DNA from 4 places in the Pseudomonas sp. P8_241 genome. Region 1 is predicted to be linked to each of the others. Evidence: predicted binding sites of a transcription regulator. Region 1 holds the regulator's gene; each other region holds the start of a gene.
What was found. Region 1 encodes sigma-54, which starts transcription at its own class of promoters, with help from an activator protein. Its sites were predicted from a motif close to ANTGGCATNNANNTTGCTNT; they were not measured.

Region 1 (7,394 bases):
CAGGACAGTCCGCTGATGAACGGCAACACGCCAATACTGGGTCTGGATGTTTGGGAGCACGCCTATTACTTGCAATATCAGAACCGTCGCCCGGAATACATCAGTGCGTTTTACAACGTGATCAATTGGCCGGAAGTGGCTGCGCGGTATCAGGCCGCAATGGTTTAAGTCCTTAAAAAACAATTCAAGGCTGACTATGGGCACTGAAACACTGGCGATCGGAAGTGGACGATTATTTCGTTACGCGTTTGGATCGCTGCTTCTGCTGGCGGGCATGAGTTTGCTGGTTGCGCACGGGTTGGAATGGTTGGACCTTGCGCCGAAACTGTCACGAGCGCTGCAGGGCGGAGCGATCTGCGCCCTTGGAACCGCGCTTGGCGCGGTGCCGGTTCTGGTGATCCGCAGTATGGCGCAGGCACTCAGTGATACGTTGTTGGGATTCGGTGCCGGGGTCATGCTGGCGGCGACGGCGTTTTCGCTGATCGTGCCTGGCATTGCCGCGGCGGAACACCTCGGTATGAGCCCGTTTTCGGCCAGCGGCCTGATCTGTGTTGGCATCATGCTAGGTTCGTTTGGCCTGTTTCTGGTGGATCGCAAAGTGTCCGGGGCCTCGCCGGAAATGCTCATCGGTACCGTCGAACATCCGATCATTCCACCAAGGATCTGGCTGTTCGTGTTCGCGATCATTGCCCATAACATTCCCGAGGGCATGGCTGTGGGCGTTTCGGCCGGTGGCGGTATGGCGGATGCCGATAGTCTGGCGATGGGTATCGCCTTGCAAGATGTGCCGGAAGGGTTGGTTATCGCGCTGGTGTTGGCCGGGGCAGGGATGCCGCGGTTCAAGGCATTCCTGATTGGAGCAGCTTCAGGGTTGGTTGAGCCCGTGTTCGCGCTGCTATGCGCCTGGTTGGTGAGTTTGGCCGAGTTGTTGTTGCCATTGGGGTTGGCGCTGGCTGCGGGGGCGATGCTCTTGGTGGTGACCCACGAAATCATTCCCGAATCGCGCCGACACGGCCACGACAAGCTGGCCAGTCTTGGGTTGTTGATCGGTTTTTGTTTGATGATGGTGATGGATACCGCGTTGGCATAATAAGATCGCAGCCTGCGGCAGCACCTGCAGAGGCTGCGATCTTTTGAAGTTACTCGCCTTCGTCGAAGAAGTTGTTGATCAATGCGACCAGCGCATCCAGCGCTTCCTGTTCTTGCTCGCCTTGCGTGCTCAGATGAATTTTGGTGCCCTTGCCGGCAGCGAGCATCATCATGGCCATGATGCTTTTGCCATCAATGGTGGATTCTGGTGTGCGTCCTACCCTGATGGTGCAATCCTTGAATTGGCCGGCGACGCCAACGAACTTTGCGGAAGCGCGGGCATGCAAGCCCAGCTTGTTGATGATTTCGATTTCCAGAGCAGGCATCGCGATGTGAATCCCTTTAACTGAGGTCGCGGTGGCGGACCTGGACGTTCTTCAATGTTTGGTGCAGGGTTTTGCCCAGCCGCTCGGTCAGGTAGACGGAACGGTGGTGCCCGCCGGTGCAGCCGATCGCAATGGTGACATAGGCGCGGTTGCTGGCGGCAAAGCGAGGGAGCCACTTTAACAGGTATGTGGAAATGTCCTGGTACATCTCTTCGACGTCTGGCTGCGCCGCCAGATAATCGGCAACCGGCTGATCGAGTCCGGACAGTTCGCGCAGTTCCGGTTTCCAATAAGGATTGGGCAGGCAACGAACGTCGAACACCAGGTCAGCGTCTACCGGCATGCCACGCTTGAACCCAAAGGACTCCACCAGAAATGCCGTGCCGGGTTCCGGCTGGTTCAACAGGCGCAGCTTGATCGAGTCGCGCAATTGATACAGGTTCAGATTGGTGGTGTTTATTTTCAGGTCGGCGAGGTCGGCAATGGGGCCGAGCAGGACGCTTTCAACGTTGATCGCTTCGGCCAGCGAGCGATTGGCATTGCTCAGAGGGTGGCGCCGACGTGTTTCGGAAAAACGCTTGAGCAGTGTTTCTTCGTCGGCATCCAGGTACAGGACATCGCACTGGATATGCCGACTGCGAACTTCTTCGAGCAGTTCTGGAAAGCGTGTCAGGTGACTGGGCAGGTTGCGAGCGTCGATGGACACGGCAACCAGCGGTTGAGTCAGTTCGGTGTGGATAAGCGCGCGCTCGGCGAGCTCCGGCAACAACCCGGCGGGCAAGTTGTCGATGCAGTAGTACCCGTTGTCCTCGAGCACGGCGAGGGCGGTGCTTTTACCTGAGCCGGAGCGACCACTGACAATTATCAAGCGCATGATTAATGACCGTTTTGCTCGTCCAGGACGACCTGATACAAGGCTTCATTGCTCGCTGCGCTGCGCAGTTTTTCGCGCACTTCCTTGCGGTCGAGCATGCTGGCGATCTGTCGTAACAGCTCCAGGTGTGCGTCGGTAGCAGCTTCCGGGACCAACAGCACGAACAGCAGGTCAACCGGGGCGCCATCGATAGCGTCGAAGTCGATAGGCGCATCCAGATGCATCAGGGCACTGATGGGTGACACGCAGCCCTTCAGGCGACAATGAGGAATGGCGATGCCATTGCCAAACCCGGTGGAGCCGAGTTTTTCACGGGCAATCAATGCCTCGAAGACATCTTGCATCTCCAGAGCCGGCACTTCGCGGGCGATCAGATTGGCAATTTGTTCGAGGGCTTTCTTTTTACTGCCTCCCGGCACGTTCACCAGGGAACGGCCGGGGGTCAGGATACTTTCAAGTCGGATCATGGGTAGGGAGTGTTAACGACCGGTTGCGCCCTGGAGGAGGCTCTGGGTCTTTTCCTTATGTTTTTTGAGTTGTTTATCCAGCTTGTCGGTGAGTGCGTCGATCGCGGCATACATATCGGTATGTTCCGCGTTGGCGACCACTTCATTCCCGGGAATATGCAGCGTGGCTTCGATTTTCTGCTTCAGTTTTTCGACGGTCATCGTGACCTGCACATTAGTGATCTTGTCGAAATGTCGCTCCAATCGTTCGAGTTTTTCGCCGATGTAGGTGCGAAGAGGTTCGGTCACTTCCAGTTGGTGTCCACTGATGTTGACTTGCATACAGCTTCTCCTTCGTTGCCAGTGCATAAAGCGGCAGATCAGATGATCTGCCACTGGAACGCTGTGGCGTGGCTCTACATCAACCGCTTGCGTTCGCTCGAAGGCGCGATCCCGAGAGATTCGCGGTACTTGGCGACGGTGCGGCGAGCCACCTGAATGCCTTGTGCCTCCAGTAAACCAGCGATCTTGCTGTCACTCAACGGCTTTTTCTGATTTTCCGCGGCAACCAGTTTTTTGATGATCGCGCGGATCGCCGTAGACGAGCATTCGCCGCCTTCGGAGGTACTGACGTGGCTGGAGAAAAAGTATTTCAGTTCATAAATGCCGCGAGGGGTGTGCATGAACTTCTGGGTGGTTACCCGCGAAATCGTTGATTCGTGCATGCCCACCGCTTCGGCGATGTCATGCAAAACCAGTGGCTTCATGGCTTCATCGCCGTACTCCAGGAAGCCGCGCTGATGCTCGACGATCTGGGTGGCTACTTTCATCAGGGTTTCGTTGCGGCTTTGAAGGCTCTTGATGAACCAGCGGGCCTCCTGCAACTGATTACGCATGAAAGTGTTGTCGGCGCTGGTGTCGGCGCGGCGTACGAAGCCTGCATACTGGGCATTGACCCGAAGGCGTGGCACCGACTCCTGATTCAGTTCCACCAGCCAGCGCTCGTTGTCCTTGCGCACGATGACGTCAGGCACCACGTACTCGGCTTCGGTAGACTCGATCTGCGAGCCAGGGCGCGGGTTGAGACTCTGGACCAGTTCGATGACCTGGCGCAGTTCATCTTCCTTGAGCTTCATGCGACGCATCAGCTGGCTGTAATCGCGGCTGCCGAGCAAATCGATATAGTCGGTGACGAGACGTTTGGCTTCAACCAGCCAAGGTGTTTTGGCTGGCAACTGGCGCAATTGCAATAGCAGGCATTCACCCAGGTTGCGGGCGCCAATGCCGGACGGTTCGAATTGCTGAATGCGGTGCAGGACCGCTTCAATCTCGTCCAGCTCAATGTCCAGTTCCGGATCGAAGGCCTCAAGGATTTCCTCAAGGGTTTCGTCCAGGTAGCCCTGATTGTTGATGCAGTCGATCAAGGTGACAGCGATCAGTCGATCGGTGTCGGACATAGGTGCCAGGTTCAATTGCCACAGCAAATGGCTCTGCAGGCTTTCCCCGGCAGATGTACGGGTGGTGAAGTCCCATTCATCGTCATCGTTGCTGGGCAGGCTGCTGGCGCTTGTCTGGTAAACGTCTTCCCACGCGGTGTCGACGGGGAGTTCATTGGGAATGCGCTCGTTCCAGTCGCCTTCTTCGAGGTTATCTACCGTCGGAGCGCTTTCCTGATAGGAGGGTTCCTGGATGTCGGTGTTGGGCTTTTGTTCGATGTTGTCGGCCAACGGGTCGGCGTTATCGAAGTCGTCGCCTTCTTCCTGGCGTTCGAGCATCGGATTGGACTCCAGCGCCTCCTGGATTTCCTGTTGCAGGTCCAGGGTCGACAATTGGAGCAGGCGGATGGCCTGTTGCAGCTGCGGTGTCATCGTCAGCTGCTGGCCCATTCTCAAGACTAGCGATGGTTTCATGGCAGGGGCTTAACACCTTATTCGCCGGCGCACATGCGCCATCCACTACAGGGCGCCGGAGCGCCAAACTTAAGCAAGTTATATGCCTGAAATAGAGCGCTTTGCCTAGACCGCTGTAACAATAAAATACTATAAAGCTTCATCAGGCATGCGCGGCGTCCCGGCGAAAACCGAAATGCCTCTGCCCTTACAGGCGGAATTCATGCCCCAGGTACACTTCCTTGACGAGGTCGTTGGCAAGGATCGTCTCGGCATCACCTTCGGCAATCAATTGTCCGTCGTTGACGATATAGGCGGTTTCACAGATGTCCAGGGTTTCACGGACGTTGTGGTCGGTGATCAGCACGCCAATGCCCTTGGCCTTGAGGTGGTAAATGATCTGTTTGATGTCACCCACTGAAATCGGGTCCACGCCGGCGAATGGCTCGTCGAGCAAAATGAATTTCGGGTTGGTTGCCAGTGCCCGGGCGATTTCCACGCGGCGGCGCTCACCACCGGACAGGCTCATGCCGAGATTGTCGCGGATGTGACTGATGTGGAACTCCTGGAGCAGGCTTTCCAGTTCCTTGCGACGACCGGCCTTATCAAGCTCCTTGCGGGTCTCGAGAATAGCCATGATGTTGTCCGCTACCGAAAGTTTGCGGAAAATCGACGCTTCCTGCGGCAGATAGCCGATGCCGGCCTTCGCGCGACCATGCATTGGCTGATGGCTGACATCCAGGTCGTCGATCAGGACGCGGCCCTGATCGGCCTGAACCAGGCCTACGATCATGTAAAAACAGGTGGTCTTGCCGGCGCCATTCGGGCCAAGCAGGCCGACAATCTGGCCGCTGTCGATGGACAGGCTGACGTCACGCACGACCTGGCGACTCTTGTAGGCCTTGGCCAGATGCTGGGCTTTCAGAGTTGCCATTACTGGGCCTTCTGCTCGTCGGTTTTCTTCTTCGGCTGGATTACCATGTCGATCCGCGGGCGCGACTCGGTCACTTTGCTGCCTGTTGCGCGACCGGCGCTGGCGAGTTTCTTCTCGGTGTCGTAGACGATTTTCTCGCCTTGGGTGACGTTGTTGTCCTTGTCGATCACTTTGGCGCGGTCGATAAGGACTACTCGATTCTGCGAGGCGTGGTACTGGATGGTCACGCCGTAACCCTGAACCGGCTTGGTGTCGCCCGCTGTTTGCAACTGCTCGAAGTAGGCCAGGTTGCCAACCGAGGTCACCACGTCGATGTCGCCATTGGGGGTGCGGGTCATGGTCACTTTGTTGCCGGTGACCTTCATCGAGCCCTGGGTGATGATCACATCGCCCGTATAGGTCGCGATGCCGTTCTTGTCGTCCAGTTGGGCGTCGTCGGCCTGAATGCGAATAGGCTGTTGTTGATCGTCCGGCAGAGCCCAGGCGCTCACGCTTCCCAGTGCTGCGCCCAGACTGAGCAAAATAGGGAGGGTTTTAACGAGCCTCATACTGTCCTCTTACGTTCGATAGCAGGTGTATCCTGCTTTCTTTCAGGTACGCTTTCATTCCGTTGCCTGTCGATACACCACCAGCGCCGTCGATTCTAACGGGTTGATCGGTCTGCGCATATTGCTGCTGTGGAAACACAGTCATACGGGTGGTGGTGATCAGGGTTCTGCGATTTTTCTCATCGAAGCGCGTGATGCGTACCGAATCGATCAGTTCGACCTGCGTGCCGTCTGGATTGACTTCACCCTTTTCGCTCTGCACGTGCCACGGGAACTCGGTGCCGCGAAACATGTTCAGGTCGGGGTTTGTCAGCAACGTCACTTCGGTCGATTTCAGGTGTTCGACCTTGTCCGAGGTCATTTCGTATTGCAGTTTTCCGTCAGGTAAAAACTGCACGCTGTGGGCGTTGAGCGCGTAATAGTCAATCGCGCTTTCATCCACCTGCACAACCGGTTTGTCGAGGAAGCGCTCAGGGCTGATGTTCCAGTAGCCGACCGCGGCGAAAATCGCCGCGATGCAGCCGTATACCAGGAATTTGCGAAACTTTTTGCTCAGCATGACTTGGCTCACAGGTACGCGGCGTTGGCCGCATCGAGGCGGCCCTGGGCGCGCAGGATCAATTCGCAGAATTCGCGGGCGGCGCCTTCGCCACCACGGGCCAGGGTTATGCCATGGGCGTGTTCGCGCACAAAGCTGGCAGCATTGGCCACCGCCATGCCCAGGCCGACGCGGCGAATCACCGGCAGGTCCGGCAGATCGTCGCCGAGATAGGCGACCTGTTCATAGCTTAAGCCTAGCTGCTCCAGTAGACCGTCGAGAACGACCAGTTTGTCTTCGCGTCCCTGAAACAGGTGCGGGATGCCGAGGTTCTTCGCCCGACGCTCAACCACGGGGGTCTTGCGGCCGCTGATAATCGCGGTCTCGACGCCAGCGTTCATGAGCATTTTGATGCCTTGACCGTCGAGGGTGCTGAACGTCTTGAACTCACTGCCGTCTTCGAGGAAGTACAGGCGACCGTCAGTGAGAACGCCGTCGACGTCGAACACCGCCAGCTTGATCTGTTTGCCGCGTTGCAGCAGGTCCGTATTCATTACATTACTCCCGCACGCAACAAGTCGTGCATGTTCAAGGCGCCGACCGGGCGGTCTTCGTTATCGACCACGACCAGTGCGTTGATTTTGTGATCTTCCATGATTTTCAGCGCTTCGGCGGCGAGCATCTCGGCTCGGGCAGTCTTGCCGTGAGCTGTCATGACCTGGTCGATAGTAGCGGTGTGGATATCGATAC
Region 2 (7,394 bases), 1.1 Mb from region 1:
TCAAGTTTGCGTTGTGTGCCGAAGACATAGGCATCGCCAAGCCCGATGCGCGACTGTTCCACGAGGCTTTGCAACGCGGCGGTGCGACGGCCGACACAGCGGTGCACATCGGCGATCATCCGGGCGATGACATTGCCGGTGCGCAACAGGCTGGATTGCGGGCGATCTGGTTCAACCCGGTGGGCAAGGTGTGGGAAGCAGAGCACTTGCCGGATGCAGAAATCCGCAGCCTGACAGAGTTGCCGGCATTGTTGGCGCGGTGGAATACCGGTGCAACATCGAATCTGTAGGAGCCGGCTTGCTGGCGATTGCGTTTCATCATTCAACATCGATATTGACTGACTTGTCACCATCGCCAGCAAGCCGGCTCCTACAGAATTTGCATCAGGCCTGAGGGTTTTGTTTCAGGCACGAAAAAGCCCGCAGCGACGGCGGGCTTTTTCAGCAAGCGGGAAGCAGGCTCAGATAGGCCGGCTGCCGTACTTGTTGTCAGGCTTCTTGGGCGGATCGGCGACCACATTGGCCTCCACTTCCTGCACCTTGCCGCCCTTGGCCAAAAACTCCTCCATGGCCCGCGCGAGAGCATCGCGCTCCTTGTTCTTGGCTTCGACACTCGGCAACTCATCGACCGATACCGCCGCCTTGGCTTTGCCTTTGGCAGCCGGGGCCGGTGTATCGTCACCGCCATCGTCGTCAGCAACGTCTTCCGCCGCTGCTTCCAGACCTTCTTCGGTTTCGTCTTCGTCGCCTACTTCGAGGTCGTCGTTTTCCAGATCATCGTCGCTCATGTTCTACCTCATGACTTGCGAAAAGCAGATTAGTTATAGCCCAGCTTTGCCTTCTGTCGAAGGTTGCCGGAAAAAAATCAACAGCCGCTGGTGACCAGCGGTTACGCCCCGTCACCGTATACGGTGGCGAGGACTTTACGGGCACCGCCATGGTCGCGGTGCTCGCCCAGATAAACGCCTTGCCAGGTCCCTAACGCCAATCGACCTGCCGAAATCGGCAAACTCAGCTGACAACCAAGCACGCTGGCCTTGAAGTGCGCCGGGAGGTCGTCCAGGCCTTCGTCGTTGTGCTCATAGCCGTCCGCTCCTTGTGGGATCAGACGATTGAAAAATCGTTCGAAGTCTCGACGTACCGCCGGATCGGCGTTCTCGTTGATGGTCAACGAAGCCGAGGTATGCTGTAGCCACAAGTGCAACAGACCGACCCGACAAACCTTGAGTTCAGGCAAGCCGGCGAGTAACTCGTCCGTTACCAGATGAAAGCCCCGGGGCCTCGCCCGCAAGGTAATCAGAGTCTGTTGCCACATACAGTTCTCCGCACGTTCGGGGCGCATTCTAGCGCGCTCTGGGAAAAAACAAAGACCCTAATATTCCTTCAATCCTGTAAGCCTTTGGCTGCACAAAAACACCCGACGCAAACAACATCAAACCGGAAGGAAAAATCCTTTCAGCTCTGCCTTCAATGACAAATTCCAGACAAAAAAATGCCCGGCAAGCCGGGCAATTTTTTTCGCGTGCCTACACGTTGTAGCCGCGTTCGTTGTGAAGCGCCAGATCGATGCCGACTGCCTCTTCTTCTTCGGTGATGCGCAGGCCCATGACCGCATCCAGGACCTTGAGGATGACGAAAGTTGCGATCGCGGTGTAGATCACTGTGAAGCCTACGCCTTTGCACTGAATCCATACTTGCGCGGCGATGTCGGTCACAGTGCCGAAGCCACCCATCGATGGTGCAGCAAACACACCGGTCAGGATCGCACCGAGGATACCGCCGATACCATGCACGCCGAAGGCGTCCAGGGAATCGTCGTAGCCGAGTTTGCGTTTAAGGGTAGTGGCGCAGAAGAAGCACACCACGCCCGCAGCCAGGCCGATCACCAGTGCGCCCATCGGGCCGACAGTGCCGGCAGCCGGCGTGACGGCAACCAGACCGGCAACCACACCCGAAGCAATACCCAGCGCGCTAGGTTTACCATGGGTGAGCCACTCGGCGAGCATCCAGCCCAGCGCAGCGGCGGCGGTTGCGATTTGGGTCACCAGCATCGCCATGCCAGCGGTGCCGTTGGCTGCCGCAGCGGAACCGGCGTTGAAGCCGAACCAGCCGATCCACAGCATGGCCGCCCCCATCAGGGTGTAACCAAGGTTGTGCGGCGCCATCGGGGTGCTTGGGAAACCTTTGCGCTTGCCCAGTACCAGGCAGGCCACCAGACCGGCGATACCGGCGTTGATGTGCACCACGGTGCCGCCAGCAAAGTCCAGCACGCCCCAGTCCCACATCAGGCCGCCGTTACCGGACCAGACCATGTGCGCGATCGGCGCATACACCAGGGTGAACCAGACGCCCATGAAGACCAGCATTGCGGAGAATTTCATCCGCTCGGCGAACGCACCGACGATCAGCGCCGGAGTGATGATCGCGAAGGTCATCTGGAAGGTAATGAACACAGCTTCAGGGAACAGCGCCGCCGGGCCGGTCAGGCTGGCTGGTGTGACACCAGCGAGGAACGCCTTGCCCATGCCGCCGAAGAACGAGTTGAAGTTGACGACGCCCTGCTCCATGCCGGTGGTGTCGAACGCGATACTGTAGCCATAAATGACCCACAAAACGCTGATCAGACCGGTAATGGCGAAGCACTGCATCATCACGGAAAGAATGTTTTTCGACCGAACCATGCCGCCATAGAACAGCGCGAGGCCGGGAATGGTCATGAACAGCACGAGAGCTGTCGAGGTCAACATCCAGGCGGTATCGCCGGAGTTGAGGACTGGGGCCGCCACTTCGTCTGCCGCCAGAGCAAGGCTGGGCATTACGATGGACAACAGGGCTCCTAGCCCTGCGAATTTACGCAGAGTCATATTGTTTTCTCCTGGGGCGTTGGGTTTGTGGCGGCTTAGATCGCGTCGGTATCGGTTTCGCCGGTGCGGATGCGAATTGCCTGTTCCAGATTGACCACGAAGATCTTGCCGTCACCGATCTTGCCGGTGTTGGCCGCCTTGGTTATCGCCTCGATAACCCGATCCAGATCCTTGTCGTCGATGGCGACATCAATCTTCACCTTAGGCAGGAAATCGACCACGTACTCCGCGCCGCGATACAGCTCGGTGTGACCCTTCTGCCGGCCGAAGCCTTTGACTTCAGTAACGGTAATGCCCTGCACGCCGATCTCGGACAACGATTCGCGCACGTCGTCCAACTTGAACGGCTTGATGATGGCAGTGACTAGCTTCATGAAAACTCTCTCCCGAATAGGTGGACTTGCCCCAGGAAAACAAACCCGTCTCAAGTCTAAGCGCAGTGCCTGGCTTTGTAACGCATCGTCGGCCCTGACCTGCCCGTACGACGCCCCTTACGAAACACTCCCCCGTCTCGCTTGGCGCACTGCATTCGTCACAGCGACTGCATCAGTGCATGGGTCACTAGCGTCTAAGCAGAAACCTTGCCATCTCTACAAAAACGATTGTTTTCAAGCCCTTGCCCGCAGATGACTGCAATTTCACCGCAACACCCGGCGCGATACGCACAACAACAGTGCGCGACCGTCCGTCCGCATGCGCGAAAACCGTGCATCCCTTACCCGCGAAATTCACTATAGACACTGCGTGATACACTGCCCGCCATCGTTACCAGGACATCGCCCATGCTCGCGCCCAAAGACTTCCTCGACGCCCTCACCGGCACCGCCTCCCGCCTTTTCAGCGGCGACACTCCGCTGCCTAAAGCTGAAATCGAAAGTCAGTTCAAAATGTTGCTACAGAGTGGCTTCAGCAAACTGGATCTGGTGAGTCGGGAAGAGTTTGATAGTCAGATGGTTGTGTTGGCGCGCACGCGGGCTCGGCTGGAAAGCCTTGAAGCAAAGGTCGCTGAGCTTGAAGCGAAGCTCAATCCACCGACCGAGTAACATCCGCGACCTTCGCCGGCCACTACGCATCCGCCTCAACGACCGCCAACCTGGCTTGCTCGGGGCGGAGTTCCGACGATCGACTCAAGAACGCCGCGTTGAACCTGTCGACGCACGCTTTCGTTAACGATCATCGCGAGCATCCTCGCTCCGGCAATGGATCACGTTCGAAGAAACATCCTGCGAAAATTCGCCCTCTTTGACGCGTCGCCAAATCCTCACCTCATGTCTACCCTTGAAAAACCCGCAGGAAGCGGCTCCCCGTCATTTCAAGGAACGACCAATGTCCCTCTCCATCGTCCACAGCCGCGCCCAGGTGGGTGTGGAAGCGCCTGCCGTTACTGTAGAGGTCCATCTGGCCAATGGCCTGCCGTCACTGACCATGGTCGGCCTGCCTGAAGCGGCGGTGAAAGAAAGCAAGGACCGGGTACGCAGCGCAATCATCAACTCGGGACTGCAATTTCCGGCGCGGCGAATCACGCTCAATCTCGCTCCGGCAGACTTACCCAAAGACGGTGGACGATTCGATCTGGCGATTGCCTTGGGGATTCTTTCCGCCAGTGTGCAGGTGCCGACATTGACACTCGATGATGTGGAATGTCTTGGAGAATTGGCGTTATCCGGCGCAGTGCGGGCGGTTCGCGGGGTGTTGCCGGCGGCATTGGCGGCCCGCAAGGCCGGGCGGTCGCTGATGGTGCCGCGGGCGAATGCCGAAGAGGCGTGTCTGGCATCGGGATTGAAGGTGATTGCGGTGGATCATCTGCTGGAGGCTGTCGCTCATTTCAATGGGCATACGCCCGTTGAACCCTATGTTTCAGATGGGTTGATACATGCCAGTAAACCCTACCCCGACCTGAGTGAAGTGCAAGGTCAGTTGGCAGCCAAACGTGCATTGCTGATTGCGGCAGCGGGCGCTCACAACCTGTTGTTCAGCGGACCACCTGGAACAGGCAAGACACTGCTGGCGAGTCGCTTGCCCGGCTTGCTGCCTCCGCTGGCCGAGTGTGAAGCGCTGGAAGTCGCGGCGATTCAATCGGTCACCAGTTGCATGCCGCTGAGCCATTGGCCGCAGCGGCCGTTTCGCCAACCCCACCATTCGGCTTCCGGTCCGGCGCTGGTCGGCGGCGGCTCGAAACCGCAACCCGGCGAAATCACGCTCGCGCATCACGGTGTGTTGTTCCTGGATGAGCTGCCGGAGTTTGATCGCAAAGTATTGGAGGTTCTGAGGGAGCCGCTGGAGTCCGGACAAATCGTGATTTCCCGGGCGAAAGATCGCGTACGGTTTCCGGCGCGATTCCAGTTGGTGGCGGCGATGAATCCGTGTCCCTGTGGATATCTTGGCGAGCCCACGGGCCGCTGCTCCTGCACGCCCGACATGGTGCAGCGCTATCGCAACAAACTCTCCGGGCCGTTGCTCGACCGCATCGACCTGCACCTGACGGTCGCCCGGGAAGTCACAGCGTTGAACCCGACTGTGAAGCCAGGTGAGAACAGCGCCTGTGCTGCGGCGCTTGTCGCCGAGGCTCGTGAGCGCCAGCAGAAACGTCAGGGCTGTGCCAATGCGTTTCTGGATTTGCCGGGGCTACGTCGGCATTGCGCGTTATCCACAGCCGATGAAAACTGGCTGGAGTCGGCATGTGAACGGTTGACCCTGTCACTGCGCTCGGCGCACCGATTACTGAAGGTGGCGCGGACGCTGGCGGACCTGGAGCAGGTTGATGTGATCCGTCGAGAGCATCTGGCTGAAGCGCTGCAGTATCGGCCGGCGACCCAGTAAGTGCTGAACCCGGGCAGACCATTTCAGCTCAAGCGCTCGACATCCGGCAATTCCATGGCCCGGACTTCATTTTGCAGAAAATCGCTGAGCCGGCGCATGCGCTCGCCGCCCGGTCGGGTTTTCGGCCACACCAGGTAGTAACATTCGCCACTGGCAACCGCGGTCGGCCACGGCAGACTCAAACGGCCCTGCGCGACATCCTCCGCCACCATCAGCAAATCGCCCATGGACACTCCATAACCCCGAGCCGCAGCGATCATGCCCAACTCCAGCGTATCGAACACCTGCCCACCCTTGAGCGAAACCTGCTCAGCCAGACCCATGCGTTCCAGCCAGTTGCGCCAGTCACGCCGGTCCGGGGTCGGGTGCAACAGTTCAGTGTTGGCCAGACGCGTGACATCCCAAGGCTGATCGTTCAGCAGGTTGGGGGCGCCCACAGGAATCAATTCTTCGGGGAACAGGTAACTCGCCTCCCAGTCCGGCGGAAAATGTCCGTTGCCGAGCAACACCGCACAGTCGAACGGCTCGTCGTTGAAGTCAACGGAATCGATGTCCATCCAGGCGCTGGTCAATTGCACTTCGTTACCGGGCTGCAGATGGCGAAAGCGGCTGAGACGCGCCAGCAACCAGCGCATGGTCAGGGTCGACGGGGCTTTCATGCGCAGGATGTCGTCCTCGGCGCGCAAGGTATTGCAGGCACGCTCAAGGGCAGTGAAACCCTCGCGTATGCCCGGCAACAGCAAACGGGCCGACTCGGTCAGTTGCAGGTTGCGGCCACTGCGGTGAAACAAGCGGCAGGCAAAATGATCTTCCAGCGTACGAATATGCCGGCTGACCGCACTTTGGGTGATCGACAGTTCTTCGGCCGCACGGGTAAACGAACTGTGTCGCGCCGCCGCTTCGAATGCGCGCAGGGCATACAAGGGAGGAAGACGACGTGACATCAGGAATGCTCCTACAGTGGGGTTGGGCAACCCTAGCAGAAACTCTCCAGCATGAGTTTGAATCATGCCATCCATCCTTTTTATCCCTTTGTGCAAACCCCGCAAAGCGCAGAGAATCGACGCTTTCCTGTTCTCTCTGATATTCGAGCGTGATGACCATGCAGCATCCAGCGCGTATTGAACTCTGGGCCATCCTGCGGCTGGCGGGGCCGTTGATTGCCTCGCAGTTGGCGCACATGTTGATGGTCCTCACCGACACCTTGATGATGGCGCGCCTGAGTCCCGAGGCGCTGGCCGGTGGCGGGCTCGGAGCGGCGACCTACTCGTTCGTGTCGATTTTCTGCATCGGCGTGATTGCCGCGGTCGGCACCCTGGTGGCGATCCGTCAGGGTGCCGGCGATATCGTCGGAGCAACCCGGCTGACCCAGGCCGGGTTATGGCTGGCGTGGCTGATGGCGCTCGTTGCCGGTTTGCTGCTGTGGAACCTCAAACCGGTTCTGCTGCTGTTCGGCCAGACCGAAAGCAACGTCAACGCGGCCGGTCAGTTTTTGATCTTCCTGCCGTTCGCCCTGCCCGGTTACCTGAGTTTCATGGCCCTGCGCGGATTCACCAGCGCCATTGGCCGTGCAACGCCGGTGATGGTCATCAGTGTGGGCGGGACGATTGCCAACTTTTTGCTCAACTATGCGCTAATCACCGGCATGTTCGGCCTGCCGAAGCTGGGGCTGATGGGGATCGGGCTCGTAACGGCGATTGTCGCCAATCT
Region 3 (7,394 bases), 2.7 Mb from region 1:
GCTTCGCCGCGATCCAGACGCAGGTGAATGCGCAGGTCAGGGTTGAGCTTGTCGATGGATGGACGGTCACCCTGCGGAGTGCGCAGCTTGTCGACGATAGCGTCCTTGACCTTCAACGCACCGAAGTGGGTGTTGTCGATACCGGAGCCGTGGCCGCTGAACTCGACGGCGAGAGTGCCGTCATTGAGCATGTGGTCTTGCCACTCGATATCCAGTACGCCGTGATAGAGGTCTTCGGCGTCCTTCATCGGGAAACGCTTGAGCACCAGCAGTACCCGGTTGGCCAGACGCGACCACAGGCACAGGCGATACGCGGTTTCCATGGTGGCCATGCCACGCACGGCAGAGGTGTGCTCACGCGCCTCCTCAAGGCCAAGCCCGACGGCTTCCTCGATGAGCAGGCCTTCAAGGCCTTTGGGGCAAGTGAGGAAGAGTTCGAAACGATCGGACATGGGAATTCCAGAACCTTTAGCGAAGTGACCGGGCAACGCATTGCCGGTCCGGTTTTCAATCAGGCGCTTTTCTCGAAGAGCGCCCGCGTGGCACGAAGGTGTGCCGTTCCACCCCTGCTGCTCGGGTCAAATGAGCTTAGATGCAAAGGCAGATAAAAAAGTTGATGCAACAAAATGACATAAGTCGACCCTTCGTCGAATAGTGCATCCCGGCAACGGGAGCCATTCTCACCAAAGGATTAACCCGATCTTCCAACGCAGGGCCGATCATACCGGGGTTTGGTCAATAAATATGGCACAAACATCGTGTTACTTAGTGCCATAGCACATTAACGGTTACGTCCTTATGACAAAACGATCATTCCCTCGATGTGACGCATTGGTTAGAACTCAACACAGGTTGGCGCCGCAATGACGCCAACACCTTGGCTCGTCACGCCGGCAACGAGCCCCAACGGCAGAGTTTTTCTGCCTGACCTCGATAGAGGTCGACGCGATACATACAGTCAACAAGTGAGGGCAACACCCTATGAGAAGACTTAAGCGTGATCCGTTGGAAAGAGCATTTTTGCGCGGATATCAATATGGCGTTGGTGGCAAATCCCGTGAGCTTTGCCCATTTACTCTACCGTCGGTACGTCAAGCCTGGATTAACGGCTGGCGAGAAGGACGCGGCGACAACTGGGACGGTATGACCGGCACTGCGGGAATCCACAGACTCAACGAACTTCACGCCGTCGGCTAATTACAGGGCACACACTCCGACACGACAATCTGATTTGTACTGAATTAACCACGCACGTCCCATCCGGACGGCGGGCTCCGGCCCAAGGGCTCCTTTAAAGGAGCCCTTTTTATATCTGCCAGAAACTCAATCCCCCTGTAGGAGCTGCCGAAGGCTGCGATCTTTTGATTTTTTCAAAGTCAAAAGATCGCAGCCTTCGACAGCGCCTACCTGGGATCAGCGCAAGGCAGCGATAGCGTCGACAGACTCACGAATCAACGCAGGGCCTTTGTAGATGAAGCCCGAATAGATTTGCACCAGGCTCGCACCAGCAGTGATTTTCTCTGCCGCATGCTTGCCTTCGGTGATGCCGCCCGCCGCGATGATCGGCAAGCGACCGCCCAGCTCCGCCGCCAGCACTCTCACCGTGTGGGTGCTCTTGTCGCGAACCGGTGCACCGGACAACCCCCCCGCCTCGTCACCGTGTTCCATGCCTTCGACACCCACGCGGCTCAGGGTGGTATTGGTGGCGATGACTGCGTCCATGCCGGTTTCGATCAGCGCTTGTGCGACCTGTGCGGTTTCTTCGTCGGTCATGTCCGGTGCGATCTTGATCGCCAGCGGAACATGCTTGCCGTGACGCAGCGCCAGCTCCGCCCGACGCTCGGCCAGATCGGCCAGCAATTGCTTGAGCGAGTCGCCGAATTGCAGGCTGCGCAGGCCCGGGGTGTTCGGCGAACTGACGTTGACCGTCACATAGCTGGCGTGGGCGTAAACCTTGTCCAGGCAGTTCAGGTAGTCATCGACCGCACGCTCGACCGGTGTATCGAAATTCTTGCCGATGTTGATGCCCAGCACGCCCTTGTACTTGGCCGCAGCCACGCGAGCCAACAGGTGATCGACGCCGAGATTGTTGAACCCCATGCGATTGATGATCCCCTCGGCTTCGGGCAGGCGGAACAGGCGCGGCTTAGGGTTGCCTGGTTGCGGGCGCGGGGTGATGGTGCCGATTTCGACGAAACCGAAACCCAGCTGCGCAAAGCCATCGATGGCCGCGCCATTCTTGTCCAGACCGGCCGCCAGGCCTACCGGGTTCGGGAAATCCAGACCCATGACATTCACCGGCACTTTCGCCGGCGCCTTGCATAGCAAACCGTTGAGCCCCAGACGTCCACCCGCGCCGATCAGGTCCAGGGACAGATCATGGGAGGTTTCCGGAGAAAGTTTGAACAACAGCTGACGGGCCAGGGTGTACATGGGCGGGTTTGACTCGAATGGCGGCGAAATGGAAGGCGATTATAGCCGCGCATGCGGGTCGCAAGCGAGGCGCGCAATAAAATCAGCAGGGGATGGCATATGCCTTGCACCCGTTCACGCATCAGCGCGCAGGCCAACGGCGGAATGCGGGCAAGGACAACGGCGTCGTTACCCGGCCTTAACTACAAGCGCCGGGGAGCGACGTTTTTTTTGAAGGTGCGAAATCGATGAACGAACCATCAGCCGACCCTCTGGCCTGGGTCAATGGCAGCGACGCCCCGGAAAAGACCGAGATCAACCTCGGCTTCATGGCCCTCAGCGATTGTGCCTCGGTCGTGGTTGCCGCCACCCAGGGCTTTGCCCAACCTTACGGACTGACGCTGAACCTGAAACGCCAGCCGTCCTGGGCGAGCCTGCGGGACAAACTGGTCAGTGGCGAACTGGATGCCGCCCACAGTCTGTACGGATTGATATACGCCGTGCACCTGGGCATCGGTGGCGTCGCAGCGACCGACATGGCGGTGCTGATGGGCCTGAACCAGAACGGTCAGAGCATCAACCTTTCCCACGGCTTGCAGGCGTTGGGCGTGACCGGTCCTGAGGCACTGGAACAGCACGTGCACCAAACTCGCCCAAAACTCACCTTCGCCCAGACGTTTCCCACCGGCACCCATGCCATGTGGTTGTATTACTGGCTCGCCAGCCAAGGGATACATCCATTGCAGGACGTCGATAGCGTGGTGGTGCCACCGCCGCAAATGGTCGCCCACCTGCAAGCGGGCCGCATTGATGGTTTCTGCGTCGGCGAACCCTGGTCCGCCGCCGCCGTTCAACAGGGTTTTGGCTTTACCTTGGCGACGACACAGACCATTTGGCCCGACCACCCGGAAAAGGTCCTGGGCTGTACCCGCGCGTTTGTCGAGCAATACCCCAACACCGCCCGCGCACTGGTGATGGCGATTCTGCAGGCCAGCCGCTTTATCGAAGACAGCGCCGAGAACCGTCGTGGTACCGCGCAGTTGTTAAGCGCACCGCAGTACCTCGACACTCCGGTGGACTGTATCGAACCGCGCTTGCTCGGCGACTACGCCGACGGATTGGGTCATCAATGGCAGGACCCGCACCCGCTGCGTTTCCATGGCAAAGGAACGGTCAATCTGCCCTACCTGTCCGACGGCATGTGGTTCATGACCCAGTTCCGCCGCTGGGGTTTGTTGCGCGACGATCCGGACTACCTCGCGGTGGCCCGTCAAGTTCAGCAACTGGACCTGTACCGGGATTCCGCCAGCGCGGTCGGTGTGAATTGCCTGGACAAGGAAATGCGCAGCAGCCAGTTGATCGATGGAAAGGTCTGGGATGGTTCAGACCCGGCCGGTTATGCCCGCAGCTTCAAACTGCACGCCATGAGCGACCACTCGCCCCTTCTCGCCAGCCGCTGACAGGAGACTGCAAACATGTTGCGAATCCTGCTGATCAATGACACCGCGAAGAAAGTCGGGCGCCTGAAGGCCGCCTTGATCGAGGCCGGGTTCGAAGTGATCGACGAGTCCGGTCTGACCATCGACCTGCCAGAACGCGTCGAAACAGTGCGTCCGGACGTGATTCTGATCGATACCGAGTCACCGAGCCGCGATGTGATGGAGCAAGTGGTGCTGGTCAGCCGCGACCAGCCACGACCGATCGTAATGTTCACCGACGAGCACGACCCTGGCGTGATGCGCCAGGCGATCAAGTCCGGCGTCAGCGCCTACATCGTCGAAGGCATTCATGCACAACGCTTGCAGCCGATTCTAGACGTTGCCATGGCGCGTTTTGAGAGCGATCAGGCCCTGCGCGCGCAATTGCATGCCCGCGACCAGCAACTGGCCGAGCGTAAGCGCATCGAGCTGGCCAAGGGACTGTTGATGAAGATGAAAGACTGCAACGAGGAAGAGGCCTACACCCTGATGCGCCGTCAGGCCATGAGCCGTCAGCAGAAGCTGATTCAGGTGGCGGAGCAGATTATTGCGATGAGTGAGTTGTTGGGTTGACCCAAAAAGATTGCAGCTTCGGCAGCTCCTGCAATTGGTATGCGCACGCCCTGTAGGAGCTGCCGAAGGCTGCAATTTTTCCCCCTGTGCCACAAAAATCGGCATGTGGCACAAATCTGGCTAAGTAATCACCACAGGTAACCAACGGCGGTTGCCCAATCTACGACAAAGACGTCGCTCACCTCGTTTGCCTCTAGGCGAATCAGGTGGCGGCGTTTTTTTGTTTTGGCTCCCGTTCGAGACTCCTATCAGTTGAGGTGCGCGATGAATTCAAGCTTTTGGAAATCCGGCCATACCCCGACCCTGTTCGCGGCCTTTCTCTATTTCGACCTGAGTTTCATGGTCTGGTACCTGCTAGGTCCCTTGGCCGTGCAGATCGCCGCCGATTTGCAACTGACCACCCAACAACGCGGGCTGGTGGTAGCCACGCCGATCCTGGCCGGCGCCGTGCTGCGCTTTGGCATGGGCATGCTGGCTGACCGACTGTCACCAAAAACCGCCGGCCTGATTGGCCAGGTCATCGTCATCTGCGCACTGTTCGGCGCCTGGAAGCTTGGCATCCACAGCTACGAGCAAGCCCTGGTGCTGGGGCTGTTCCTCGGCATGGCGGGCGCGTCGTTCGCCGTGGCCCTGCCACTGGCATCGCAGTGGTATCCGCCGCAGCATCAAGGCAAAGCGATGGGCATTGCCGGTGCCGGCAACTCGGGCACCGTGCTCGCCGCGCTGATTGCCCCAGTGCTGGCAGCCGCATTCGGTTGGAGCAACGTGTTCGGTTTCGCGGTGATCCCGCTGATTCTCACCCTGATTGTGTTTGCCTTGCTCGCCAAAAATGCGCCAGAACGGCCGAAAGCCAAGTCGATGGCTGACTATTTCAAAGCCTTGGGAGACCGGGATAGCTGGTGGTTCATGTTCTTCTACAGCGTGACCTTTGGCGGCTTTATCGGCCTTGCCAGCGCCCTGCCCGGTTACTTCAACGACCAATACGGCTTGAGCCCGGTCACCGCTGGTTACTACACCGCTGCCTGCGTGTTCGGTGGCAGCCTGATGCGTCCGTTGGGAGGCGCTCTGGCAGACCGGTTCGGTGGCATTCGCACCTTGCTCGCGATGTATACCGTGGCAGCGATCTGCATCGCCGCCGTCGGATTCAACCTGCCAAGTTCCTACGCGGCGCTGGCACTTTTCGTCTGCACCATGCTCGGTTTGGGGGCAGGCAACGGGGCGGTGTTCCAACTGGTGCCACAGCGCTTCCGTCGCGAAATCGGCGTGATGACCGGCCTGATCGGCATGGCCGGCGGCATCGGCGGCTTTGCATTGGCGGCAGGCATGGGCGCCATCAAACAAAGTACCGGCAGCTATCAGATGGCGCTGTGGTTGTTCGCCAGCCTCGGCGTCCTCGCCTGGTTTGGCCTGCACGGCGTGAAGCGACGCTGGAGAACCACTTGGGGTTCGGCAGCCGTCACCGCAGCTCGGGTCTGAGTCACTCATGAGCCTGCAACTGAGTTTTGCCGAAGCCAGCGCCATCGGCCCGCGCGAGGAGAATCAGGATGCTCTGCGCCTGGTCACACCGGTCCCGGCGCTGGCGGCCAGCAAAGGTTACCTGTTCGCCATCGCCGATGGCGTCAGCCAATGTGCCGACGGCGGCCTGGCGGCTCGCTCGACCTTGCAGGCCTTGGCGCTGGACTACTACGCCACGCCAGAAACCTGGGGCGTGGCTCAGGCACTTGATCGCCTGCTATCGGCGCAGAACCGCTGGCTACAGGCCAATGGCAACGGGCAACCGCTGCTGACCACCGTCAGCGCGCTGGTGCTGCGAGGGAGGCGATTCACCTTGGCCCATGTGGGCGATTGCAGGGTTTATCGCTGGCATGCCAATCAGTTGCAGCGAATCAGCGAGGATCACGTCTGGGACCAGCCAGGCATGCAACATGTCCTCAAGCGTGCGCTGGGGCTGGATCAGCACCTGGTCCTGGACTTCCTCGATGGCGAATTGCGTGCCGACGAGAGCTTCGTGCTGCTCAGTGACGGGATCTGGGCCGTGCTGGGCGACACCGCGATTTGCGCCATCCTCCGCGATCAACCGGATCTGCACAGCGCAGCGCAAACCCTGGTCAGTGCCGCACATCTGGCTGGCAGCCAGGACAATGCCAGCGCGCTGTTGGTGCGGGTCGATGCCTTGGGAGAGACCAGCATTGGCGATGCGTTGATTCACCTGCAGCAATGGCCACTGCCTCCGGCATTGAAACCGGGACAGGATTTTGAAGGCTGGCAAGTCGAAGGGATACTCGCCCACAGCCAGCAATCGCTGCTCTATCGGGTGCGCGACGCTCATCAACAGGCCTGGTTACTGAAGACCCTGCCTGGCCGCCTGCACGATGATCCTCTGGCCGCCCAGGCCTTGCTGTCGGAGGAGTGGTTTCTCAAACGCGTGGCCGGACGTCATTTTCCCGAGGTCCATTGCGCTGGCCAGCGCCAACATTTGTACTACGTGATGCGCGAATATTCAGGGTCGACACTGGCCCAGCTTTACGACCGCATCGGGCCACTGCCATTGGCTCAATGGCACGACTTGGTGGAACGCCTGTTGCGGGCAGTCGGGATGTTGCATCGCCGGCAAATCCTGCACCGCGACATCAAGCCGGAGAATCTGCTGCTGGGCGACGACGGTGAGCTGCGCTTGCTGGATTTCGGTCTCGCCTTTTGTCCCGGGCTCTCCGAAGATCAGCTCACCACCCTGCCCGGGACGCCGAGTTACATCGCGCCGGAAGCATTTCGTGCAGAGGCTCCGAGCACGAAACAAGACCTGTATTCAGTCGGTGTGACCTTGTACTTCCTGCTCACCGGGCATTACCCCTACGGTGAAATCGAAGCATTCCAGCGCCCGCGTTTTGGTGTACCGATCAGCGCCGGACGCTATCGACCCGACTTGCCGGA
Region 4 (7,394 bases), 1.8 Mb from region 1:
GATCACCAATGCCTGCGCATGCTCGACCCATTGTACAGCGATCAATGGCTGTTCCAGGACGAGCACGGCGAGCTTGCCGTCAGCCCGGCCAAGACCTTTCAGTGCAATGTCGCCGAGTCGATGGTCAAGGCATCGGAGGCGGGCATGGGCATCAGCCTGCTGCCGTTCTACACCGCGACGCGGCCCTTGAGCGACGGCACTTTGCTGCGCGTGTTACCGGCATGGCGCCTGCGCGAACGCAATGTGTATGCACTGTATCCGTCGCGGCGTTTTCTCGATGCCAAGGTGCGCACCTGGGTGGACTTTCTCAAGTCTGAACTGCCGAAGGTGTTCGCCGAACATGAGGCAGTGATGAACGATCCGCGGCATTGGGCTTGAAGTCGAAGGGCGGGCCAGCGGCGGTGTAGACTGAGTGTCTGTTGTTCTTCGCCTGGGAGGCGCGCGTAGCCATGATCGGTGCAGAGTTGCTGTCATCGCAAACCCTTGCGGTCGGCTGGCTGATCTACGTGCCGGTGTTGATCTGGGCGATCAGCCGCGCACCGTGGGTTGAATTGTTCACCGATAGCCGACGTCAGCATTTGCTGTTCGGAACAGTGTTTGCGCTGTTTCTGTTGTGGCTGGTACGGCGTGACTTCGATACTGGCGTGTCATACCACTTCATCGGCATGACGGCGGTGACACTGCTGTTGGACTGGCCGCTGGCGCTGGTCGGCGGGTTGGTGGCGCAAATGGGGCTGGTGTTGCTTGGCCGACAGGATCTGGCGGCGGTTGGGGTCAATGGCGCGCTGTTGATTGCGCTTCCGGTGCTGGTCACGGAGTGCTGCGCCCTTCTGGTGGAGCGTGCGCAGCCACGAAATCCCTTTGTGTATATCTTCGTGTCCGGTTTCTTCGCCGCCGCACTGTCGGCGTTGCTGTGCCTGCTGCTGGCGCTTTGGTTGTTATGGTTCGATGAGCGTTTCGAGATGCCGTACTGGCTGGAGGATTTCGTCGGATACCTGTGGCTGATCATTTTTCCTGAAGCGTTCATCAACGGCATGATCGTCAGTGCGCTGGTGGTATTCAGCCCCGAGTGGCTCGAGACATTCAACCGCACGCGCTATCTCTCGGCGCCGTGGAAGGACGACGATCCCAAGTCCTGATTCACGTCAAAACCTGGAATCGCCGATTCGATGGATCAATGCCGCGGGTCGAAATCGCCGCTGAACATTTCGTCCTCGGCATCGGGCGCCACCGGAATCTTGTGTTCTTCGGATGCCCAGGCGCCCAGGTCGATCAGCTTGCAGCGGTCGGAGCAGAATGGCCGGAACTTGCTCTCGGCGGTCCATTCCACGGGGGCGCCACAGGTTGGGCATTCGACGGTTGTTGGTTGGCTCATGACTGGCCTCCACGCAAAGAAAGATAAAAGTGATGCAGGCGTTCGACCTCGCTGTGCAACCAGGCAAGGTCGCGGTCATTGACCACGACGTCGTTGGCATGGCTCACGCGATCGTGGCGGCTGGACTGCACCTTGAGGATCGCCTGGACTTGCTGTTCGCTGGTCTGGTCACGCCGCAATGTGCGTTCGATCTGGAGCTGCTCGGGGGCATCGATGACCAGCACTCGCTGAGTCATGGCGTACTGTCCGGACTCGATGAGAAGGGGCGAAACCAGGATCGCATAGGGTGATTTTGCCAGCGCCAGGTGATGGGCAATCTCCTCGCCGATCAGCGGATGCAGCAAGGCCTCCAGCCAAAGGCGCTCATCCGGGACTTCAAAAATCAGCTTGCGCAAGGCGGCGCGGTCCAATTGCCCATCGGCCTGCAGCACGCCGGGGCCAAAGTGTTCAGCGATTTGCACCAGTGCCGGACGACCCGGCTCCACGACCCAGCGGGCAGCGTGATCGGCGTCGACCACGTGCACGCCCAGGTCGATGAAGTGTTGGGCGGCCGCGCTTTTGCCGCTGCCGATACCGCCGGTCAGGCCGAGAATCCAGGGTTTTTCCACAGGGGTATTCATTTCAAACCGACAAACTGCCAATAGAAGTCGGTTATTTGACCACCCCAGAGCAAGGCAATCCAGCCGGCAATTGCCAGATAGGGGCCGAAAGGGATCGGAGTTGAGGTTTTTGCGTGGCGCAGACGCAGGCTGACCAACCCGATGATGGCCCCCACCAGTGACGACAACAGGATGGTCAACGGCAGGATTTGCCAGCCTCCCCAAGCGCCCAGCATGGCCAACAGCTTGAAATCGCCGTGACCCATGCCGTCCTTGCCCGTGATCAGCTTGAACAGCCAGAACACCACCCACAGCGCTGTGTAGCCAGCGATTGCGCCCCACAGGGCTTCTTGTAAGGGCACGAACAGGCCGAAGCTGTTGACGATCAATCCCAGCCACATCAATGGCAGCACCAGCACGTCCGGCAAAATCTGATGCCCGGCGTCGATCAGGCTCATCGCCAGCAAGCCCCAGGTCAGGATCAGCACCAGGCAGGCCGCCCAACCAAAACCAAAGTGCCAGGCAATGAAGGCCGACAACAGGCCGCAAGCCAGTTCGGTGAGTGGATAGCGCTTGCTGATCGGTGTCGTGCAGGCGGAGCAGCGTCCGCGCAGAAATACAAAACTGAGCACAGGAATGTTTTCCCAGGCACGGATCCGGTGACCGCAGTGCGGACACTCGGAATGCGGCAGCATCAGGTTGTAGGTCCGCAACGGTGTTTCGGCGGGGAGCCCGAGAATGTCATGGGCTTGCAGGCGCCAGTCGCGTTCGAGCATTTTAGGCAAGCGCCAGATCAACACATTGAGGAAGCTGCCGACCAACAGGCCGATCACCCCGGCGATGACGACAAAAGCCAGCGGATGGAGCATCAGAATTTCGTTCAAGGGCATGTCAGATCGCTGAGCCGAGTTGGAAGATGGGCAGGTACATCGCAACTACCAGTCCGCCGACGATAACACCCAGTACCACCATGATGAATGGCTCCATCAGACTGGTGAGGTTATCGACCAGGTTATCGACCTCGTCCTCATAGAAGCCGGCGACCTTGTCGAGCATAGCGTCCAGCGTGCCGGACTCTTCGCCGATGGCGGTCATCTGGATCGCCATGCTCGGAAAGACTCCGCTGGTGCGCATGGAAAAATTCAATTGCATGCCGGTTGCGATGTCTTGCTTGATGCGCAGCACGGCGCGTTTGAACACGACGTTACCGGTGGCACCGGCCACGGACCCCAAGGCTTGCACCAATGGGACGCCAGCAGCGAAGGTCGTCGACAGGGTGCGGGCGAACCGGGCCACGGCGGACTTGTACATCAGGCTGCCCACCAGCGGCAGGTTGAGGAGCCAGGCGTCCACTCGTTCGCGAAAAACCCGGGATGCCTTGAGCGCGTGGCGCATACCGAAGATCGCAACGAGCAGTGCGCCCAGCACCGCCCACCACCAAGCCTGCATGAACTGCGACAGGCTGATGACCATCACCGTGAACGCCGGCAGTTCGGCGCCAAAGCCCTTGAACACGGATTCGAACTGCGGCACCACTTTGACCAGGAGAATCCCGGTGACAATGGCCGCGACCAATACCACCACCAGAGGATAGGTCATGGCCTTCTTGATCTTGGCCTTGAGGCGCTCGCTCTTTTCCTTATAGGTCGCAACGCGTTCCAGCAAGGTATCCAGGGCGCCGGCCTGTTCGCCAGCGTCGACCAGGTTGCAGTAGAGATCATCGAAATACTGAGGTTTCCTGCGCAGGGCCGCGGCGAAGCTGTTGCCCGCTGCAACGTCCTGTTTCAGCTCATCCACCATTTTGCGCATGGCCGGGTTATCGAAGCCTTCGGCGATGATGTCGAACGACTGCAATAACGGCACGCCGGCCTTCACCATGGTCGCCATTTGCCGGGTGAACAGGGCAATGTCGTGGGCTTTGATGCGTTTGCCGATGCTGAACAGTGACGGTGGTTTCTTGCGTACCTTGGCGGGCGTGATGCCCTGCTTGCGCAATTGCGCCTTGATCAGTGCCGGGTTCGCCCCGTTGAGCTCGCCGGTGACTTTGCTGCCTTTGCGGTCTGTACCTTCCCACGTATAGACACTGATTTTTGCTGCCTTGACCGCCATGTTCTGCCCTTGGTGACTCGATTAGTCGAACTGCCTCGCGAGACTTATAGCCTAGTCAACGGGCGAAGCCCAACCCGCGTCGGTCAGGTGACAAAAAGCGTCAGATAGTGCGGATCCTGAGGGTAGGAAAGTGCTTCGCACGGGTCGCATCCCTTGAAAACACGAGGGCAGAGCCTTGGCACAAGCTGTGCTCCCCCAAGGTCAGATCATGAGATTTCCACTCATGCACGGAGTTTTGCTATGAACAATCACAAAGGTTTTACTCTGATCGAGCTACTGATCGTGGTGGCAATCATCGGGATCCTGGCCACCTTTGCTTTGCCGATGTATTCCAAGTATCAGGCCCGAGCCAAAGTCACGGCCGGACTGGCCGAAATTTCCGCGATGAAGGTGCCTTTCGAGGATGTGATCAATCAGGGCGGTACACCCGCTACCGAAAACGTGGTCCCGGGAGGCGGGACCTCGACCAGCAACTGTGCACTGACGGTGACAGCCACTGCCGAGTCGGGTGACGGCAAAATTGTTTGCACGCTACAGAATGCGCCCGGTCAGGTACAAGGCAAAACCATCACCCTGACCCGCAACGGCACCACCGGCTGGTCCTGCGCGAGTACCGTGTCGCAGGATTACGTGCCTAAGGGTTGCATCGGTTCTGCAACCTGACGCAGTACCCTGTAGGAGCGAGCCAGCTAGCGATGGTCGTTAACGATAACGCGTATTTACTGGCTAAGCGCGGAGTTCTCGAGTCCATAGTCGCAACGCCGCCCGCAGCGAGCTCGCTCCTGCACAAGTGTGAGCAATCGCATGTCGAGAACTCATGTCATTTACTAAAAAAAGCTCAAAAAATTCATGAGCTTAGGAACTTTCTTCAAACCTGCAACTTGCATGCAGTGTTTTTGCTACTCATGCATTTTGCATGATTCCGGGAAAATTGAAATTCTATAACTTATTGATTTTTATAGTTTTTTATCTAATCGAAAAGTTGGCACAGCGTTCGCAATACTCCAGACAACCCTGCCGACATGACACCCGGCAGACTTTTCCGAAAAACAGGAGTTACTCGTATGAAGAAGTTCGCTATCACTGCCGCTGCTGCTACCGCGCTGACCCTGACCATGGCCAATGCTGCATTCGCTCAAACCAGCCAGGCATCCCAATCGCCAATGGTGCTGGCTACCGGTGAAGTGACCGAAATGAAACAGGACACTTCCGATACCTGGATCACCACCAAAGTCAAAAGTGACCTGATGACCGAAAAAGGCATTCCAGGCACCGACATCAAAGTCGAAACCAACAAGGGTGTTGTATCCCTGTCGTCCACCGTAGCGGTCACTAAATCCCAGAAAGATACCGCAGTGGCGATCACCAAGAAAATCGAAGGCGTCAAAGCGGTTTCCGCTGACGGCCTGAAAGCCGAGTAAGGCAAGGCTTCTCGCCTGGACCGGGAGAAGTTGCGGCAGACGGGAAAAGTCATACGTCTGTCGCCTTTGAAGAGTTCATGCGACCGGCCATAAGGATTTGGCCACCACAGGCTCCGCGCATTCGTGCCGGGGCCTGTTTTTTGGGGAATCAACATGATTCCTGTAGGAGCGAGCTTGCTCGCGAAAGCGGTCTTTCATTCAATATTTGTGTTGAATGTCAGTCAGCCATCGCGAGCAAGCTCGCTCCTACATTGATCGTCAGTTGCAAGACTGGGCTTTCACTCCGCATCCAGATGCAACGGTGTTATCACCCGGCCGTCACTTTGCGCCTCGCCCAGGTTGGCATCGATAAAGTACACCCGGTCATCTTCCAGCTGGCCCTTGTCGACCAGGTAATCCTTGATGCTGCTGGCGCGTTCCTGGCCGAGTTGACGTAACAGCACATCACTGGAACTCCAGAACTTGATCACTTCGGCACGCATTTTTGCGGTGCGTTCTTCCTTGCCCAAGTCCTCCCACTCCGGCGCTGGTTGCGTCTTAAGGCGAGTGCGGAAGATGCCTTCCAGAAGGGGACCCTTTTCACTGTCCGGTACTTCCAGCAATGAGGCCTGCGCGGGAACCTTGTCGCCACGACGCTGGAGCATTTTGTAGTAGTTGTACTGGTATTCCCGTTCCAGGCGTTGCTCGGCAATCAACGGACCATCGCTGCTCTTGGCGGCGGTGCCTTCGATTTCCAGGCGCAGGGCCGGACGCTCCTTGAGGGCCTTGGCCAGTTTGTCCAACGCGCCTTCGGCATCCTTGCTCAATTCGCTGGACCCCGCTGCGAACGAGACGGTGCCCAGGTCTTCCGAACCGCCACCACTGACCAACCCGCCGATCAACTTGAATGGCGCTGCCGCCGCTTTGACGATCAGGTTACGCAGGGTTTGCCAGACAATCGGCATGACGCTGAACTGTGGATTGTTCAGGTCGCCGGTGACGGGCAATTCGATGGAAATCTTGCCATCGACGTCCTTGAGCAGGGCAATGGCCAGCTTCAATGGCAGGCTTACGGCGTCCGGGCTGTCGACTTTTTCACCCAGTTGCAGTTGCTCGACCACCACTTTGTTGTCGGCCTTGAGCTGACCCTTGGTGATCCGGTAATGAAGGTCCAGGTTGAGTCGGCCCTTGCGGATGCGGTAACCGGCGAACTTGCCCGAGTAAGGTGTCAGCGTGGTCAATTCGACGCGTTTGAAGCTGGTTGCGATGTCGAGGCTGGCCATCGGGTCGAACGGGTTGACCGCGCCCTTGATGGTCACTGGCGCATAGCGATCTACCTTGCCTTTGACGTCTACACTGGCCGGTTTCGGCTGGCGGCTGTCGATGGTGCCAATCTGACCGTTGAGCTGCTGGATCGCGGTCGCAAAATTCGGTGTCAGGCTGAAGTCGGCGAAGTTGGCCGAACCATCATTGATGAAAATGCCACCGATGTGGATGCCCAACGGTTTGTCTTTGCTGGCAGGTTGGGCGGTGGTCGTCTTGGTAGCGGAATCGGCCGGTTGGGGGATCAGCAGGTCATCGATATTGGTGGTGCGGTCATCGTTGATCATGAAACGCGCGTAAGGCTGCAGCAGATTGATCCTGTCGATCGAAAGGCTATCGCCGTGCTGATAATTCAGACCCTCGGCCACCACTTGTTGCCATTTGAGGAAGTCTCGGGTTTTCAGGGTGTCCAGCGTATGCAACTGATCGATCCGGGCGCGGCCGGTGACGCTCAAAGCCAGCGGTTCGGTGCTCTTGAGGTTGACCGCCAGATCGCTGCCGAGCATGCCGCTGCGCAGTTCCAGGCGAATGAATGGGTTGATGTAGGACTGCGCGACACGCAGGTCGATGTCCTTGGTCTGGACATTC

Region 2: a site for sigma-54 is predicted at 3,434-3,453, ahead of glnK (P-II family nitrogen regulator). Genes of this name have one in related genera too.
Region 3: a site for sigma-54 is predicted at 2,525-2,544, ahead of QMK58_RS21440 (CmpA/NrtA family ABC transporter substrate-binding protein). Genes of this name have one in related genera too.
Region 4: a site for sigma-54 is predicted at 4,258-4,277, ahead of QMK58_RS25520 (pilin). Genes of this name have one in related genera too.

What each region holds. Positions count from the first base shown of each region.
Region 1 covers NZ_CP125377.1:1,066,491-1,073,884, forward strand. Annotated here, with positions in the region: gene QMK58_RS04670 (superoxide dismutase) at 1-168, shown strand, start outside; gene QMK58_RS04675 (ZIP family metal transporter) at 197-1,090, shown strand; gene QMK58_RS04680 (HPr family phosphocarrier protein) at 1,140-1,415, opposite strand; gene rapZ (RNase adapter RapZ) at 1,432-2,289, opposite strand; gene ptsN (PTS IIA-like nitrogen regulatory protein PtsN) at 2,292-2,756, opposite strand; gene hpf (ribosome hibernation-promoting factor, HPF/YfiA family) at 2,769-3,077, opposite strand; gene QMK58_RS04700 (RNA polymerase factor sigma-54) at 3,152-4,645, opposite strand; gene lptB (LPS export ABC transporter ATP-binding protein) at 4,833-5,558, opposite strand; gene lptA (lipopolysaccharide transport periplasmic protein LptA) at 5,558-6,106, opposite strand; gene lptC (LPS export ABC transporter periplasmic protein LptC) at 6,093-6,665, opposite strand; gene QMK58_RS04720 (KdsC family phosphatase) at 6,674-7,198, opposite strand; gene QMK58_RS04725 (KpsF/GutQ family sugar-phosphate isomerase) at 7,198-7,394, opposite strand, start outside.
Region 2 covers NZ_CP125377.1:6,382,443-6,389,836, forward strand. Annotated here, with positions in the region: gene QMK58_RS28780 (HAD-IA family hydrolase) at 1-290, shown strand, start outside; gene sutA (transcriptional regulator SutA) at 462-788, opposite strand; gene QMK58_RS28790 (secondary thiamine-phosphate synthase enzyme YjbQ) at 890-1,315, opposite strand; gene QMK58_RS28795 (ammonium transporter) at 1,527-2,864, opposite strand; gene glnK (P-II family nitrogen regulator) at 2,900-3,238, opposite strand; gene QMK58_RS28805 (accessory factor UbiK family protein) at 3,647-3,907, shown strand; gene QMK58_RS28810 (YifB family Mg chelatase-like AAA ATPase) at 4,191-5,684, shown strand; gene QMK58_RS28815 (LysR substrate-binding domain-containing protein) at 5,708-6,628, opposite strand; gene QMK58_RS28820 (NorM family multidrug efflux MATE transporter) at 6,787-7,394, shown strand, end outside.
Region 3 covers NZ_CP125377.1:4,791,194-4,798,587, forward strand. Annotated here, with positions in the region: gene rlmKL (bifunctional 23S rRNA (guanine(2069)-N(7))-methyltransferase RlmK/23S rRNA (guanine(2445)-N(2))-methyltransferase RlmL) at 1-452, opposite strand, end outside; gene rmf (ribosome modulation factor) at 982-1,197, shown strand; gene QMK58_RS21435 (quinone-dependent dihydroorotate dehydrogenase) at 1,414-2,433, opposite strand; gene QMK58_RS21440 (CmpA/NrtA family ABC transporter substrate-binding protein) at 2,661-3,872, shown strand; gene QMK58_RS21445 (ANTAR domain-containing response regulator) at 3,888-4,463, shown strand; gene QMK58_RS21450 (nitrate/nitrite transporter) at 4,728-5,939, shown strand; gene QMK58_RS21455 (bifunctional protein-serine/threonine kinase/phosphatase) at 5,947-7,394, shown strand, end outside.
Region 4 covers NZ_CP125377.1:5,695,869-5,703,262, reverse strand. Annotated here, with positions in the region: gene QMK58_RS25550 (LysR family transcriptional regulator) at 1-378, shown strand, start outside; gene QMK58_RS25545 (energy-coupling factor ABC transporter permease) at 450-1,139, shown strand; gene yacG (DNA gyrase inhibitor YacG) at 1,175-1,375, opposite strand; gene coaE (dephospho-CoA kinase) at 1,372-1,995, opposite strand; gene QMK58_RS25530 (prepilin peptidase) at 1,992-2,864, opposite strand; gene QMK58_RS25525 (type II secretion system F family protein) at 2,866-4,083, opposite strand; gene QMK58_RS25520 (pilin) at 4,324-4,746, shown strand; gene QMK58_RS25515 (BON domain-containing protein) at 5,148-5,504, shown strand; gene QMK58_RS25510 (DUF748 domain-containing protein) at 5,783-7,394, opposite strand, start outside.